DNA from 2 places in the Algoriphagus jejuensis genome. Region 1 is predicted to be linked to the other one. Evidence: riboswitches for the same ligand, from Rfam matches in the RefSeq annotation. Region 1 holds a riboswitch; the other holds the start of a gene.
The links. Region 1 has a riboswitch for thiamine pyrophosphate ahead of ABD031_RS09355 (class I SAM-dependent methyltransferase). Riboswitches for the same ligand answer to the same signal wherever they lie in the genome.

Region 1 (8,076 bases):
GGGGAGCCAGGACTGCTGGGATCCCAGTCTTTGGAGTCTGGCGTTGGGACAAAGGGACAATGGGTGATGATCATCGGATAGTAGAGGAAAAAGGGCTGATCCCGATTCCTTTCCATAAAATCGATCAAAAAATCGCTGTTGACGTCTGCCGAAAACTGTCCCCCGTCAAACTGCTTGGCAACTCCGTTGACCTCCAATACTGGATTGGAGTAGCGCGTGTCAAATCCATTTTCATCCGTTGCGCCCAAGACCTGTTGCCAGAGGCAGGACTCGTCAAAGCCGAAATGCTGGGGCGAGTCAGCTTCCTTGCCGAGCTGCCATTTTCCGGCGATGGCGGTCTTGTATCCCGCATCCTTGAGAAGGTTGGCGAAGGTCTTTTCTCCGCGATCAAGCTGGCCAAATTGGGTGTAGTTTCTCACATTGTACTGCCCGGTCATGAGCTGTACCCTCGTGGGGGTGCAGAGCGGCTGCGCAAAGCAGTTTTCGAACTGCGCGCCTTGCTCGGCCATGGCATCTATAAAAGGTGTGGAATAGGAGGTGCCTCCGTAAGATCCGATCGTTTCCACACCAAGATCATCGGCCATGATGAGGATGATATTGGGTTTCTTGTCCTGAGCTTTTAGGGAAAAAGGAAAGGCAAGCAATCCCAAAAAAAGAAGGCGAAGCCAGAAATGTGTAAGTCGATAAGTCATCAAATTGAATTTAGAGTGTTTGGGTTTCAAGCAGAATTTTTTCGAAAATCGTCGCTACCGCACTTCCCATGACGATCAAGGACGGAAGGGGCGAACCATTGAGGATGATTGCGGGGGTGGGGAAGTGAGTTAATGATATATTGTGTTCTGGAGTTGTGCCAACTCCAGACTGGACTTACTTACAATTTTGTTGTTAAGTTCTACCAAGAATTTCTTCCGCTTGTTTTGGAAACTTTCCCACAAGCCATTTTAACACATCCAGTTGATCGGAGCTAGGGGCTCTTCTTACTTGAGCTATAAGTTTGATGGTATCAGGTCGATTTAGAGTTAGGTTGGAAGCGCCTTCATTGCAGACAGAGCAGATAGCTCGTAGGTTGCCTCGGTCGTCTGTTCCTCCCATAGACTTGTCTATAATATGGCCTATATGGAGCCTAGTCACTCTTCCATTGTCGAAAAGGTGGGGTTCTCCGGCTGCGGCTCCGCACATTTGGCAAGTAAATCCGTTCCTGTCAAGGACGAATGCTCTGGTTTCTTTAGATATGCTTCTCTCAAACGAAGGCTTAGGCTTGGCCGTTATCAATAAGTATTCCCCAGGTTTTAGGTCACTTCGGTCATTGTGGGTTAAGATTTCAAGCCCTTCTTCATTTCTTAATTCCCTTACCCTTCTTGCCCATTCACTGATTCCAGCTACTTCTCTAAGGGTATTGGAATCAAGTTTTATTCCGATGTTTTCAAGAAAAAACTCCCTCAGCTTTGCCCTGGCTCCTTTGCTCTTTTCGACCATTTATGATTGCTTCTTTGATATTGTTTCCTATTGATTTGGCGACTGGTGGGGGAAATGCATTTCCCACTTGTCTGTATGCAGGTGTCTTTTTACCAGTGATTTGCCATTCAGCAGGAAATCCTTGGATTTTGGCGGCCATGCCGACAGTCAGTCTGGGCATGCCTTCATAACCGTTAACAGGTGGAGCGTCTGCCAGGCCTTTTCCGTCGACGAAAAGTTGTTCCCACTGTTTTTTGGCTCTTGTCGGCCCTAAGTCTGCTCCTCCATGTTTTTTTGATCCTCCAACTAAAGTTGGAGCAATGTCATTTGCAAGCTGTTTCCAACGCTCAGCAAATAGCCAGCCTTGAGATGACATGTCTTCATAAAGCACCTCTCCCACTGTCTTTGGCTTTATTTTTTTGTGCGGCCAATGGAAATGTTTGAAATATTCTGGTTTCATCGCAATGAGGATGGTTCTTGGTCGGAGCTGTGGAACTCCAAAGTCTGAGGAATTTATAAGTCTCCAATCCGTCTCATATCCGTGATCGTTCAACCACTTTTCTATACTATTTCTATAGTTATCAAAATCTTTATTGAATAAACCTTTTACGTTCTCTAGCATGACGGCTTTGGGATTAATCTCGCTCACCAGCCTCAAGGCTTCTGGAAACAAATCGCGCTCATCCTTGTCGCCTAGCTTTAGGCCAGCATCTGAAAAGGGAGGGCAAGGCACACCTCCAGCAAGTAGATCTACGTCCAATTCTCGATATGGGGTTCCATCAAAAAAATGTACATCCATATTTTGGACATTCCAGTCAGGTCTGTTGAACTTGAGAGTGTCACATGCCGGCTTTTCTATCTCTACAAGAACCAAATGCTCAAAACCAGCCTCCTCTAAGCCCAGCGCCTGACCGCCTGCCCCAGCACATATTTCAATTGATTTTAAAATCGAGTCCATTAGACCAAAGGTACGATTTTGAGGTCTGGCATCAAATGAAATTTAATTGTGCTTGCGATTGGGGACTAAAGGATTTATTTCGCTACGTAGGGGCGGATCTAGGAATTTGATTACTACTTTTCCTCCAAAATCTTCCCAAAAATCGGCGCTACCGCGCTTCCTCTCCATCCTGCGGAATAATTGGCGGCGAGATAGAGATCCAGCTCGGGGATATAGAGTACTTGCGTGCCCCAGAAACCCGAGTGGCAATACGCATCCAGCCCATTGACTTTCACCCTGTACATACCCATCTGATAGTCCATTTGGGCTTTTTCGGTATAGGTGACGGGTTCCAGCATAAGCTGTAGCGTCTCTGGATTTTCGAAGATTTTCCCCTGAAACAGCGCCTGAAAGAAGTCTACCAACTCCTGAGTAGTCGAGAGAAATCCCCCGCCGCCGAAGTAGTCCATGGTAGGGCTGAAGCCATATGTATCCATGCCCTGAAAGTACTGATGGATGCGCAGCTTGTCCGTGGCGGGATCGACCCGCTCAAAGTCGGTTCGCGCCAGCCCAAGCTTCTCCAATCCCAACAATTCCTTGATTCCGGCGTCCAGGCTTTTGCCGGTGTAGCGCTCGATGAGGCCCCCGAGGATCACATAGCCGGTGTCCGAGTAGCTAAACTGCTGACCGGGAGGGTCGATGGGTTCGCCTTTTTCCACACACATGCGCAACTGCTCGGTGCGGGTCCACTCATGGCTTGGAGTTTGGAGGATGATGTCGAAAAACTCCGGCGCGTGGGTATGGTCAAAGAGACCGGCGGAATGCCTCAAGATCTGCCGGACGGTAATCTTGTCCACATCATAATCTTGGGAAAGTATCGCGGCATGCTCTTCCGAGAGATGCTTGGATATGGGGTCGTCTAGGGTCAATTTGCCTTTCTCCATCAGTCTGAGGATGCTGGCGGCCACGTAGGTCTTGGTGACGCTGGCGATGCGGAAGGTTTGCTCGGGACTCAGGGAGTCTTTCTTTGTGATGTCATCCAGACCAGCCGCGCCGCTCCAAGAGAGCTTTTCGTCACCCGACTCGATGGTAAAAAGAATCCCAGGCATCTTTTCGCTGAGTTCAGAATTCAGGGCTTGCTGGAAGTCTTGGGCTGGACTTTTTTCCCAGAGTAAAAGGAAAAAGCAGACGCAGGCGGATTTCAGAAGGACTTTCATGGCTTGGGTTTGAGCTTGCCAAAATATACGTCTAGGCGAATTTCTTTCAAAACCATTTTCCATGGGCCTTTCGAAGTCGGTTTTTTGACAAGTACGGTGGACGGCGGGCCTTCGACTGTTGGCGAAACCAAATACAGCCCTATATTTGGCCAAGAAATAAACACAACGGGGTGCCTTACTGAAAGGCTGAGATCATACCCGAATACCTGATCTGGATAATGCCAGCGTAGGAATTGTCAAAGGCGTCCGCCTTTATACCTTTTCTGGATGCATTCAGGTCTAACATTTAGACCAATGAGCGAACTGATCAAACAAGAAACATTCGAGGTGGCTCCCGAAAAGCTGCGCACTTGGCAGGGGAGGAAGGAGTGGTTTTTCAACCGCGACGACACCGACCACTACGAGCAGTACTACGAAGGCCCCTACAAGGAGCAGGAAGTCTGGCAAAAAAAGACGCTGGCAGGCCTCATCAAGCAAGATGATCGCGTGAAAACCCTTTTGGAGTTTGGCTGTGGCACCACACGCTTCACCCGCTGGTGGCACGAGATAGGCCTGGAGGCCACGGGCGGCGACATCTCTCCCTTCATGCTCGCGCAGGGCGTGCAGCTCTTTGGCGGGGATTTGGTGTTGGCCGACTCCCACAACATGCCTTTCAAGGATCATTCTTTCGACGCGCTGGCTTTCGTGACGACTTTCGAATACTACCAAAACCCTGTGGCGGTGATCCGTGAAGCCGTGCGTGTGGGCAAGTACGGGATCATCTTTGGGATGATGAACCGCAACACGCCCAAGCTGATCCGCCGCCGCGTGCAGCAGGCTTTTGGGAAAAACAACTACTACACCACGGCGCATTTTTACACGCCCGCCTCCCTCAAGGACCTGGTGGCGGAGGCGCTGCCCGACCGGAAATACACCATTGACTGGAATGCGACGGGCCTTCCAAAGTGGTTTCCCAAGCAGCAGTGGAAGGTTCCTTATGGAGACTTCTTCGGCTTTCATGTCAAACTCCTGGACGTCTGATGGCGGCTTTTGGGGATTTTTCGGGAAAAGTGGACGCCCAGGTCTTCAAGGAAGACTTGATGAATCTCTGCGGAGCGAAGCGGCCGGAGGTGAGCTGTGGACCTGCTTTTGGGGTGGATACCGCGATTGTCAACTTGGGTGGTGGACACGCCCTGGCGGTTTCCAGCGATCCGCTTTCGCTGATTCCTAGCTTGGGGATGAAAGTCTCCGCGTGGCTGTCGGTTCACCTGCTGGCCAATGACATGAGCACCACCGGCTTTGCACCGCAGTTTGCGCAGTTTGTCCTCAATCTGCCTCCCAGCCTTTCTCGGGAGCAGTTTGGCGAATACTGGGGACATATCCATTCGCTTTGCGAGGAGCTCGGGATTGCGATCACGGGTGGGCATACCGGGCAGATCCCGGGGCAGGAGTCCACCATCGCCGGGGGAGGAACGATGTTTCTCCAGGCTTCCGCGGACCAAATCCTGAGCAGCAGTCAGGCCCAAGTGGGCGATGTGATCCTCTTGACCAAACATGCGGCGCTCTCGAGTACGGCGCTGCTTGCTATGGCTTTTCCGCAAAGTGTGCGGGATGCTTTTGGAACAGAACTACAGGAAAAGGCCAGTGCCAACTTCTGGAAACTCTCTGTGCTGCCGGAAGCGCTGATTGCTTCCGGCACGCTGAAACCCCGGCAAGAACTGCGGGCTATGCATGACGTGACTGAGGGCGGGGTGCTGGGCGCCTTGATCGAGATGGCCGACGCTTCCGGTTTGGGCTTCCGCTTGGAGCCGGATAAAGTCTCGGTTCCAGAGGAGGTTCAAAAAGTAGCCGATCTCTTTGGAATCGATCCCCTGATCTCAGTGGGAGCGGGAGCCATGCTGATGTCGGTGACGGCTGGATTTGAGGAGAAATTGATTCAGGCCATGGCGGAAAATGGAGTGCCTGCAACTGCCATTGGAGTATTTACTGCGGAGCGGAAAAAGCTGCTTGTAAAAGCAAACGGGGAAATCTCTGAGGCAGAGTTTGACGGCAAAGACCCGTATTGGGCTGCCTTTTTCAAAGCATTTCAGGAAGGTAAGCGATGAGGAAGCTAGAAGGAATCTATCTCGTGCTGGATCCTGTCCAGGAGGAAAAATCCCTGCTCAAAAGTCTCAGACAGGCACTGGAGGGAGGTGTCGGCTTAGTGCAGATCTGGAACCATTGGCCGGAGACTTTTTGCCACAAAGACAAAGTTGAACTGTCCAAAAAGATCCAAACCATAGCCTCGGAGTTTGCGGTGCCTGTGCTGATCAACGCCGATTTGGAGCTGGCTTTGGAGGCAGAATTGGATGGAGTTCATCTGGATCGGATTCCCGAAAACTGGGATGCAATCCGGCCGCTTTTCGCAGAAAAACTTCTCGGGATTACCGTGGGAAACGACCTGGATCTCGTCCGATGGGCGGACAAAAACCAGCTTTCCTACATCAGTTTTTGCTCCGTCTTTCCCTCCAGTTCGGTCGATACCTGCGAACTGGTTTTGCCCTCCAGCATCCAAAAGGCCAGGGAACTCACCGTTCTGCCGATCTTTCTCTCCGGGGGAATCAGGCCCGACAACCTGCCCCAGCTCGATGCCTACGCCTACGAGGGAGTCGCGGTCATCTCCGGGATCTTGGGTGCCGAGGATCCCAAACAGGCCGCAAACGCCTATCTACAACTACTAAAATCCAAACCATGAACAGAAAATTATTGGATAAGCTCTGCTGCTCCTTTGACAAAAGCGACTTGCAGGTGCAGGTCTTTCACGAAACCGAAGACCGACAAATCATCGAGGGAATTCTGAATTGCCCGACTTGCGAACGGTATTTTCCCATCATCTACGGCATTCCCATCATGACTCCGGATCAGTTTCGGGAAAAGGCGCTGGAGCTGCCCAGCCTCAAACGCTGGGGACTGGAACTGGACGTGGATCGGGATTCTTTTCGATTGGAAAAGCCTCTGGCACACAAGGAACTGGGTAAATAAGCCTTTGGCGATTGCGGGCTGATTCGCTATTTTTCACAAACATCAAAAAAATATGGGCAAGCAACTGGACTCCATTACCGAAGAACTGAGGGATTTTATTTCGGCCCAGAAGATCTTCTTCGTCGGTACGGCTGCTGACGAGGGGCGTGTGAATGTCTCACCCAAGGGCACGGATTCCTTTCGGGTGATCGGCCCCAACAAAGTCGTCTGGCTCAACCTGACGGGCAGCGGAAACGAGACCGCGGCCCATCTGCTGCTCAATCCGCGGATGACCGTCATGTTTTGCGCCTTTGAGGGCAAGCCCCTGATCCTCCGTCTTTATGGACAGGCCAAGATCTTCCATAAGAGAGACCTGGGTTTTGAGGATTATATCGGGCTCTTTCCACCCAACACCGGTTCCCGACAAGTCATCGAGATGGAGGTGGATTTGGTGCAAACCAGCTGCGGTTTTGCGGTGCCCTTCATGGACTTCAGGGAGGAACGCGAGACGCTCAACGCATGGTCAAGCAAGCAGGGAAGGCAGGGAATAGAGGAGTATTGGGAGCGAAAAAATACCCAAAGCATCGACGGTTTTGAGACGGGGATATTTTCGGATCGAAGAGAAGTCTGACTGTCATAAAAGTGATCTTTTATATTGACTTAACTGTACTGTTGGCTTTTTGTCTATTTTACATTCATCTCAGCTCTCTTTTTCTCAACCTGTAAAATATTGTTTTGAATATCCTTCATAATAAGTTTTCCCCACCAGCCTGCATAGAAATTGAAAGTGGTATTCATTTGAAATTGGCTGGAGAGGTGAAGACGGTAATAGTTATTTGAAATAGCCTCCAACTCATAGGTTCCGTTTAAAACATCAAAAAATTCACCGCCAATAACTATATGACTATCCAAAGTAGTGGAGGGGATTTCGTGAGGATTGGCTTTAATCGTGAAACTCATTTTTTGATTTTCCTTGTATTCTGTGACAGTCTCATGGAAAACTAACCCATTGGTAAAAATGGCAGACCTATAAGCTCCGATTCCCTCAAAGATCAATTCTGCCTTCACCGGACGAGGAAATCCCAAAAATCTGGTCAAGTAGCCTTTGTCTTCCTCAAGTGATATTTCGGAGACTTTGGTCACTTGATTCCAGATTTTGTCCGCTGGAGCTTTGATGTCGATGTAGGTATAGGCAACGAAAGTTGTTGGTTGCGAGTCCACCAGACTTTCAAGAGGGCCAAATAAGAAGGGTAGGAGTACAACGAGAGAGACGCTTAGTTTTTTTTCTGATTTTTTCAATTTTAGGTGTCCTCCGAGTAGCCCGCCCAGCGAGGCCATAAGCAAAAAGATGGGCAAGATCATCAGCCAACATGCCCACCCCTCAATCGAAAAAAGTAGCGTAATGATAAGAAGTAGGAAGACGGGTGCCCATGGAGCTAGTACGCGATATTCGGTTTTTCTAATGCTGTCAATTGGGGAGAAATATAC
Region 2 (8,076 bases), on a different contig from region 1:
AAAATTGAATTTTGTAGCGAGTTATGGCGTGCCAAGAGCCGTCAAAACCAAATTTCTTCCTCCGCCTTGTCGCCGAAATTCACAGAGGTAGATTCCCTGCCAAATTCCGAGGGCGAGTTTTCCACCGGAAATCGGAATTTGCAGGCTCGAACCAAAAAAAGCGCTTTTAATGTGCGCGGGCATATCATCCGGTCCTTCATAGGTGTGGACAAATCGTGGATAAGCTTCCGGAATCAATTCATTTACAAACGTTTGGAAGTCTTTTCTCACAGTCGGATCGGCATTTTCGTTGATGCACAGCCCCGCGGAGGTATGCTGGAGGAAGACTTGCAAAAATCCGATTCTTATCTCACGGATTTCAGGGATTGACCGCTCGATTTGATCTGTAATCAAATGATATCCTTGAGGATAACTTGGTAAGCGGAGGTTTTTTTGGAAAAATAGACTCATTTTGTAAAAGTAAAAAAGAAGCCCAAAGGCTTCTCTTTATCGTCTTTCAAAATATAAGTTCGGCCCGTCACATTCACTCCAGCTTCCTCGGATGGTCTTGGAGTCCAGTATCAAAAACGGCTCATAATGTTGTCCGCAATAGTGAATTAGTCCCCAACTTCCATATTCTTCATTTAATTGGATGGAAGCTTCGTCGTAGTTGAGATTTACATACTTTCTATCCTCAAACGTACTGAACTCATAGGTTCCGCTCATCCGATATTTCCCGATTGTCTTGACGAAAGAGCCATCGGCTTCAAGCTTGTAGTGGTAGACCGAATCCGTAATTGGAACAATATCCTTCTCAGGCACCCACCCGCTTCTATACCCTATCAAGACCCATTCTTGAGGCATTGCGCTGGCGTCTGGGTTTTCAGTTTCTTTGCACGAAAGCAAAATTGAGGAGAGAAGCAGGGCAAATAATACGTTTTTCATCCGGTTAAATTTGGTTTGCTTTCGAAACGAAAATCTAGTCTCAAAAGCTACAAGGAATTAAATTTTTCCAACTTTATTTTCCAATGTTCCGATTCCTTCGATCGTGATTTTGACGACATCGCCCTTGGCCAGGGTGAAATTGTCCGGCACGATGCCTGTGCCCGTCATCATAAAGCATCCGATGGGAAAGGTATTTGCGCGGAAAAGCCAGTCCGCCAGCTCCTGCGGCTTGCGTTTCATCTGTGCCAGGGACGTTTCTCCAGAAGCTTCGATCTTGCCATTTCGGAGGATTTCGAGGTTGATCTTGGTCTCGTCATCGAGCGGTTCTTCCTGTATCAGGATGCAGGGGCCGATGGCCGCGCAGCCTTGATATACTTTTGCCTGCGGCAAATAGAGCGGGTTTTCCCCCTCAATGCTCCGACTGCTCATGTCATTACCGACGGTAAAGCCCTGCACTTTTCCCGAAGGGCAAATCAACAAAGTCAGCTCCGGTTCCGGCACATCCCAGGTGGAATCCTCGCGTATGTTGACCGTTTCTCCGGGATTGGACACGCGGCTTGCGGTCGCTTTGAAGAACAGTTCGGGGCGGTCGGCGACATAGACTTTATCATAAAAATCCGCTCCACCGGCATCCTGGGATTCTTCCATCCTAGCGGTTCGGCTGCGGTAATAGGTCACGCCCGCCGCCCAGATTTCCTGATTTCCCATGGGCGCCAAAAGGCCTTCGGCTTTCAGTTCTTCTGCTTTTTCGGCATCAATCTTTTCCCAGTGGGAGGCCTCGGATTTTAACAAGCGGGGCAAATGCTCCCTGCCGAGCAGTTGGTCCCAGTCAAGTTCGGGGCCTAAAAAAATGCCTTGGTCTGATTCTAGAAGCGTAGCAGCGGTGAGTTTGTAGAGTTTCATAGGTTTGATGGGTCTTTTTTGCCTTGGTGAATTTATAGAAATATTCCTGTTGGACTAGAAAGCAGCGCGGCCGAATTTTAAAAAGTTCGATAACACGCAGTTGCTATCCACTAGATAAGCAAAGGGCCAACCATGCAACTGTGAACTCCCCGGGATGGGCTATTGGCAGGCTTTAATTTTTAGCCGAATCATTTGAAACCAATTTTTCACACCTACCTTTGCGTAAGATCATAAGGGGTGCCTTAACAAAACGGGCTGAGATCATACCCATACGACCTGATCCGGGTAATGCCGGCGAAGGGAAATGAGAAAGTAAAACGGACCTATCAGTGAACATGCCGAAGCGGTACCCTTCTGGCGTATTCCAAATTTTCGTTTTACAAAGCGGGTAAACTATCACGGAAAACCTCCCTTGGGTTTTCTAATGTTTCACTCAAAGACCCGAAAGGGAAGATTACACATGAAAAAATTGTTTTTGGGCTTGGTGCTATTCCTGGCCGGAATTACCGCGATGGCTCAAAATAGCCTCAGCGGAAAAGTCGTGGACGCACAAAGTGGCGATGCGCTGATCGGGGCCTCAGTTTGGACCGAAAATCTCGGAAAAGGTACTGTCACAGACGAAAAGGGAAACTTCACCCTTGCCAAATTGCCTGCCGGCGGATTGGAATTGCGGGTGTCATATCTAGGTTTTGAGACCTTCAGAAAGGTGATCACAATCCCCACAACTGAAAATCTGGAGATCGCCTTGGTGGGAAAGGAGTTTCTGACGGAGGAGTTTATCGTGTCGTCCACCCGTGCTTCGGAGCATACGCCCACGACCTTCACCAATGTGGATAAGTCGGAAATCGCCAAACGAAATTTGGGACAAGACATCCCGATCTTGCTGAATTTCACCCCTTCCGTGGTGAGCTATTCAGACGCTGGGGCCGGAGTCGGCTATACAGGGATGCGGATTCGTGGCTCTGACCAAACCCGAATCAACGCTACAGTCAACGGCATTCCGATGAATGATGCGGAGTCGCATGGTGTGTTTTGGGTGAATATGCCGGACTTTGCCTCCTCTGTGGACAACGTGCAGATCCAGCGTGGCGTCGGCACTTCGACCAACGGGGCTGCCACTTTTGGTGCCAGCCTCAACTTCCAAACTGATACGCATCAGGACGATCCCTATGCTCAGATTGACAACAGCTTTGGTTCCTTCAACACTTGGAGACATACCGTAAAAGCCGGAACAGGCTTGCTAAACGATCACTTTGCCGTCGATGCCCGCCTGTCCAAGATCACCTCGGATGGCTACGTGGATCGGGCGTTTTCGGATCTGAGCAGCTGGTTTGTATCGGGTGGCTACTATGGGGAGAAAAGCGTGATCAAGCTGATCGCCTTTTCCGGAAAAGAACAAACCTACCAAAGCTGGTGGGGACTTCCTGAATCCAAGCTCGAAGACGACCGCACCTGGAACTACTACACCTACGACAACGAGACGGACAATTACCAGCAAGATCACTATCAGATGATCTATACCGGCAAGGTCGGCACCAACTGGAAAACCAACTTGGCCCTGCACTATACCTATGGTCGGGGCTACTACGAGCAGTATCGGGAGGATGACGACTTTGCCAACTACGGCCTGCCGCCGGTGGAGATCGGGGATGAGGTGATCGAAAGCACCGACATCATCCGTCGCCGCTGGTTGGACAACGATTTCTATGGATTCGTCGGCTCGGTCAACTATGTCTCAGACAATGGAATGCTTGATTTCGTGCTTGGCGGTGGAGCCAATCGCTATGACGGAGACCATTTTGGGGAAATCATCTGGGCGCGTGTCGCTGGAGATACCGATATCCGGGATCGCTACTATGACAACAATGCCGTCAAGGACGACCGAAATATCTACGCCAAAGCAACCTACGAAGCGAAGCCTGGCTTGAATCTATTTGGAGACCTGCAGGTGAGAGGAATTGACTACTCTTTTGCCGGAGTGAATGATGACGGGCGAATCGTGGATGGACAGGAGAGCTACACCTTCTTCAACCCAAAGTTTGGCTTGTCCTATGAAAAAGGAAATCAGACCTGGTATGCGAGTTATGCCGTCGCCAACCGCGAACCTACCCGCTCTGACTTCACCGACAACCCGATCACGGAGGTGCCAAGACCTGAAAGGTTGAACAACATCGAAGCTGGGATCCGGGCCAAAGCCGGTCGATTCCGCTACAATGCCAATTTCTACTACATGGACTACACCGATCAGCTGATCCTGACCGGGCAGATCAACGACGTGGGAGCTTATATTAGGGAAAATGTCGCTTCCTCCTATCGGGCAGGGATCGAGCTGGACGGTACTTTTCAGCTTTCTCCAGCTTGGACTTTCGGGGGAAATATCGCCCTGAGTCAAAACAAGATCAAGGAATTCACCGAGTATGTCGATGACTACAGCGGAGAGGACTTTCGGCAGGAGTCCTTTACCTACACGGATACCGACATCGCCTTCTCTCCCAATGTAGTCGGTTCGGCGATCGTCGAATGGAAGCCTGTCAAAAGACTTTCGATCAACTGGATGAGCAAGTATGTCGGGCAGCAGTTTCTGGACAATACCGCCAACGACGGCCGGGCTTTGGACGCGTTTTTCACTAATGATCTGCGGATAAGCTACTCCGCTCAGCCGAGATTCTTCAAGGGCCTGGAGCTGAACTTGCTGATCAACAACTTCTTCAATGAGATGTATGAGCCAAATGGATACACCTTCAGCTATTTTGTGCCGGGTGAGGGTAATGCCGGAAAAGACCTCGTAACAGAAAACTACTACTATCCACAAGCCGGAACCAACTTCCTGCTGGGCTTGAGTTTGAAGTTCTGACCAACGTATATTGAAAAACGCGTGGTCTGTGTCCGCACAGACCACTTTAGGATTTGTCCTGCTTCTTCGGAGGCAGGACTTTTTTCTGCGCTATCTTGCTTCTCCAGAAGCTGGATTTTTTTGGCTTTCCCCAAACGTCTTCCTACTTCTTGGAGGGAAAAACCTGGTCTGCTTTATCTCCAATCAGTTGTTGTAGCTCCTCCATCGCTTGGATGGCGCCCTTTTCCTGCGAAAAGTCCAAGCTCAAGAAGACCGCCTTTTCGGATCGCAGCACACATTTGTAAACCGTCTTCTGCCCCGACATCGTCGGTGTAATCCCGTTGGGCGTGTTTTTACTTTGGAAGGTGTGATGGATCAGCTCCGCATGTAGAATTGGAGGCATCGGCTCCCAGTTCCCAAATTTCATCCCGAGAAAATTCTGATACCACTTCACCCGATTTTCCTGAAAGTCGAAGAGTATTCCAGATGAAAGAGTAAGCAATACCAGCCCAATCAAGCCTGCTCCTACTCCCACCAAGATGGTTTTCTGTAAGGAACTTCCACCTTGCATAAACCATGGACTCAATAAGACCAAGAGGCCCGCGCCCAACAAAATAAATCCCAAGACTCTTGGCCCAGAGGTGGCGGCACTGGAATTTCCGTAGTGGAAGATCTTGGATGTGTTCATTTATAGTCGATTTTAGCCGGAGCAATTTGAAAGTTTGATCCGGGTAATTTAAAGAATTGGGCTTTCCTCAAACGTTTAAAAGAGGAAGTTTTCCGTCAATTTATAAAGTAAGGAAAAGCGATGTTTCTTTACACCTAACTCTAGCTTATGTAAAGATTTTTCGATTTTCTTTACATAAGAAGGCGCTTATGTAAAGCAACTTATCATTTAAAGGAAGTCTTGGAGCACAAGAGCGACTTGAAATTCGATATCCCGATCTACCAAAGTCCTGTCCGCCCAAGAACCCTCGTAGGCAATGTTCCAGTCAAAGCGGTCAAGGATGATCTTGGCCAAAATTTGATTACGGTTTTGGGTTCCTTCAAAGCTGATCTCTTTGGAGATTCCCTTGATTTCGAGCTTGCCTCGCAGGAGAAGTTTTCCCGGATTGAATTCCTTGATTTCCAAAAGGGTAAAATTGGAGACAGGATACTTATCCACATCGAAGAAGTCTTTGTTTTTGAGATGCTCGGTCAGATTCTTAAGGGGAATGGGATCCGATTCGGGAATGTCGGTTACCCGAATTTTTTCCATGTCAATCTCGAAATAGCCGCCCAACCATTTTCCTTGATTTTCTAGGATAAAGCCCTTTTTGAGCGGGATTACCCCCTCATGCTTGCCAAGACCGCGCATCTTCGTGCCTTTCCATAGGATCTTGCTGTGGATAAGATTGACCCAAAGTGTATCGGTTCCAGCATTGGCTATGGGAATTGGATTGTGGATAAGTTCGATTTTCGGAGGGACGTCTGTCTGCTTTTCCCGGCAGGAAACAGCCAACAAAAGCGCAAAAAACAGCAGCCTAGTCATAGTCCGGAATGTTAAGCCCAAGTATTATATCCCGATTTACTTCCAGTATTCCATCCTTCAAGACTGGCAAAGTAAGTCCCGATCCGCCTCGGTTGTTGAGCTGGGCTCGTTTCTTTTGATCCAAGATCGGATCATCTTCAAAGACAAATTCATCCAGGTAATAGGCATTGGTATTGGGTTCCTTTGCCGTCAGGTGGATGTGCTCCGGCTCAGTCCCATCGGGATAAGCGGCAGGCCGAAAAGTGTAAAAGACATAGCTTCCTTTAGCATCCGTTTTCACCCAACCGCGGATAAAACCGTGTCGTCTGGCCCAGCCCTTTTCATCCCCGCGCTTGGGATAGATGCCTGTTCGGTCCGTGTGATAGATGTAGAGGATGACGTTCGCAGCGGGAGTTTTTCCATCTTTCTGATACACTGTCCCCCATAGCTTTAGCTTCGGTTCGGAGCTGGCAAATAAGGGAAGAGTATCCTCCTCATTGAGGATTTTGTCGCCATATTCATCGAGCGCCTCACAACCTTCACAGCCTCCACCTACTTCGGAATTGGCCTTGTTTTGAGAATGACAGGCGCTGATCGCCAGTAGGAGATAGAGCCAAGAGAATAAGAGGAATCGGGCCATAGTTTTGGGTTTTTTCCAAAACTGGCCCGCTGAAAGCTCCCAAAAAAATCGAATGCGGCAAGTGGAGGAGATTTTTGCCTAAGCTGAGGAGGTAGCATCCATGGCCTGCTTGAAGGCTGCGGCGTAGTTTCGGGAAAGACGAACTTGGGTCCCATTGCTCAGGGTCAAATCGTAATCTCCATTGAGGCGAGATTTCATTTCTTGGACGGCTTTGAGATTTACAAGGGAGGATTTGTGGGTTCTCTGGAAAATGGCGGGATCGAGTTTCTCTGCCAAAGACTTCAAGGATTCCTGGTGGAGGTACTTCTTTGACGCGGTATGAATCTCCACATAGGGCGTGGCAGAGACGACACAGAGGATCTCAGCTACAGGCAAGATTTGGGTTTTCCGACCGGATTGGATCAGAAGCTGCTCACTGGACTTTGGAGGTTTGGGGATTTTCCTAGGGAAAATCAAAAGAGAAAGGATCGCGTAGATGAGCAAAAACTTGTACAAATCCTCCGACACGGAATAGAACAGCGTTTGGGAATAGGCGAAGGTGTGCTCGTAAAAAAGTGCGGAGATCAGCCATACCAGAAGTGGGAAAAAAAGAATCTGGGCGACCATCGCTGCGAGTACAAAATAGATTCTTCGCGTCCAGATGGAGAGACTCAGTTTGGCCAAGCCGAACCTGTCGAGCGCATACTTGAGCGCAAAGGCAATCGGCGGAATCAAAACCCAATACAGGCTGAATAAAAACGACTCGGAAAGGTAGAAAGCCTGAGAATTGAGGCTGGACTTGACCCAATCTTGAAGGATGGTAATCGCCAGCACAGCCAACAGGATCCAAATCAAGGGCTTGGCTCGCTTGGTTTTCCCCAGCCTTTGCTGGGCTAGGTTTCTTCTTGGATCTACATAGGATGGCATCCAGATAAGATACGCAGATTTGAGGGAAGATGCGGACTGAAATGATACGAAAACGGCCGTTTCAAGCGAAGAAAGGGCCGTCTGAGTGGGTAAATGACTCGTCGATCAATTTGGGAAAAGCGACTTATCCAGTCCTGGAACGATGCGCAGCGCATTTTTATAATACACTTTTTTCAGCACATCATCGGACAGTCCCAGCCCGTACATCTTCCAATACGCGTGGTATTTTTTGTAATAAGGGAAGTATTCATCCTCGGTTTCCAGGACTCGGAAGTAAGTATAAAACTCCTCTTTGTTATAGGCATCTTTTCCGAAAAGAATCCGATCCTGATACTTGGTAAAAAACTCTTTGGCTCTGCG

Region 2: it holds a riboswitch for thiamine pyrophosphate, as region 1 does, so the genes downstream of both, ABD031_RS02415 (TonB-dependent receptor) here and ABD031_RS09355 (class I SAM-dependent methyltransferase) in region 1, are expected to answer to the same signal.

What each region holds. Positions count from the first base shown of each region.
Region 1 covers NZ_BAAAFI010000007.1:352,553-360,628, reverse strand. Annotated here, with positions in the region: gene ABD031_RS09375 (sulfatase family protein) at 1-692, opposite strand, end outside; gene ABD031_RS09370 (HNH endonuclease) at 886-1,476, opposite strand; gene ABD031_RS09365 (DNA cytosine methyltransferase) at 1,424-2,413, opposite strand; gene ABD031_RS09360 (serine hydrolase domain-containing protein) at 2,527-3,609, opposite strand; TPP riboswitch at 3,766-3,859, shown strand; gene ABD031_RS09355 (class I SAM-dependent methyltransferase) at 3,904-4,629, shown strand; gene ABD031_RS09350 (AIR synthase family protein) at 4,629-5,693, shown strand; gene ABD031_RS09345 (thiamine phosphate synthase) at 5,690-6,322, shown strand; gene ABD031_RS09340 (Trm112 family protein) at 6,319-6,609, shown strand; gene ABD031_RS09335 (pyridoxamine 5'-phosphate oxidase family protein) at 6,662-7,219, shown strand; gene ABD031_RS09330 (SRPBCC family protein) at 7,273-8,076, opposite strand, start outside.
Region 2 covers NZ_BAAAFI010000002.1:321,125-329,200, reverse strand. Annotated here, with positions in the region: gene ABD031_RS02430 (secondary thiamine-phosphate synthase enzyme YjbQ) at 22-450, opposite strand; gene ABD031_RS02425 (hypothetical protein) at 487-924, opposite strand; gene ABD031_RS02420 (fumarylacetoacetate hydrolase family protein) at 982-1,827, opposite strand; TPP riboswitch at 2,051-2,147, shown strand; gene ABD031_RS02415 (TonB-dependent receptor) at 2,288-4,681, shown strand; gene ABD031_RS02410 (hypothetical protein) at 4,824-5,348, opposite strand; gene ABD031_RS02405 (YceI family protein) at 5,556-6,191, opposite strand; gene ABD031_RS02400 (peptidase associated/transthyretin-like domain-containing protein) at 6,184-6,810, opposite strand; gene ABD031_RS02395 (LytR/AlgR family response regulator transcription factor) at 6,889-7,716, opposite strand; gene ABD031_RS02390 (amidohydrolase family protein) at 7,822-8,076, opposite strand, start outside.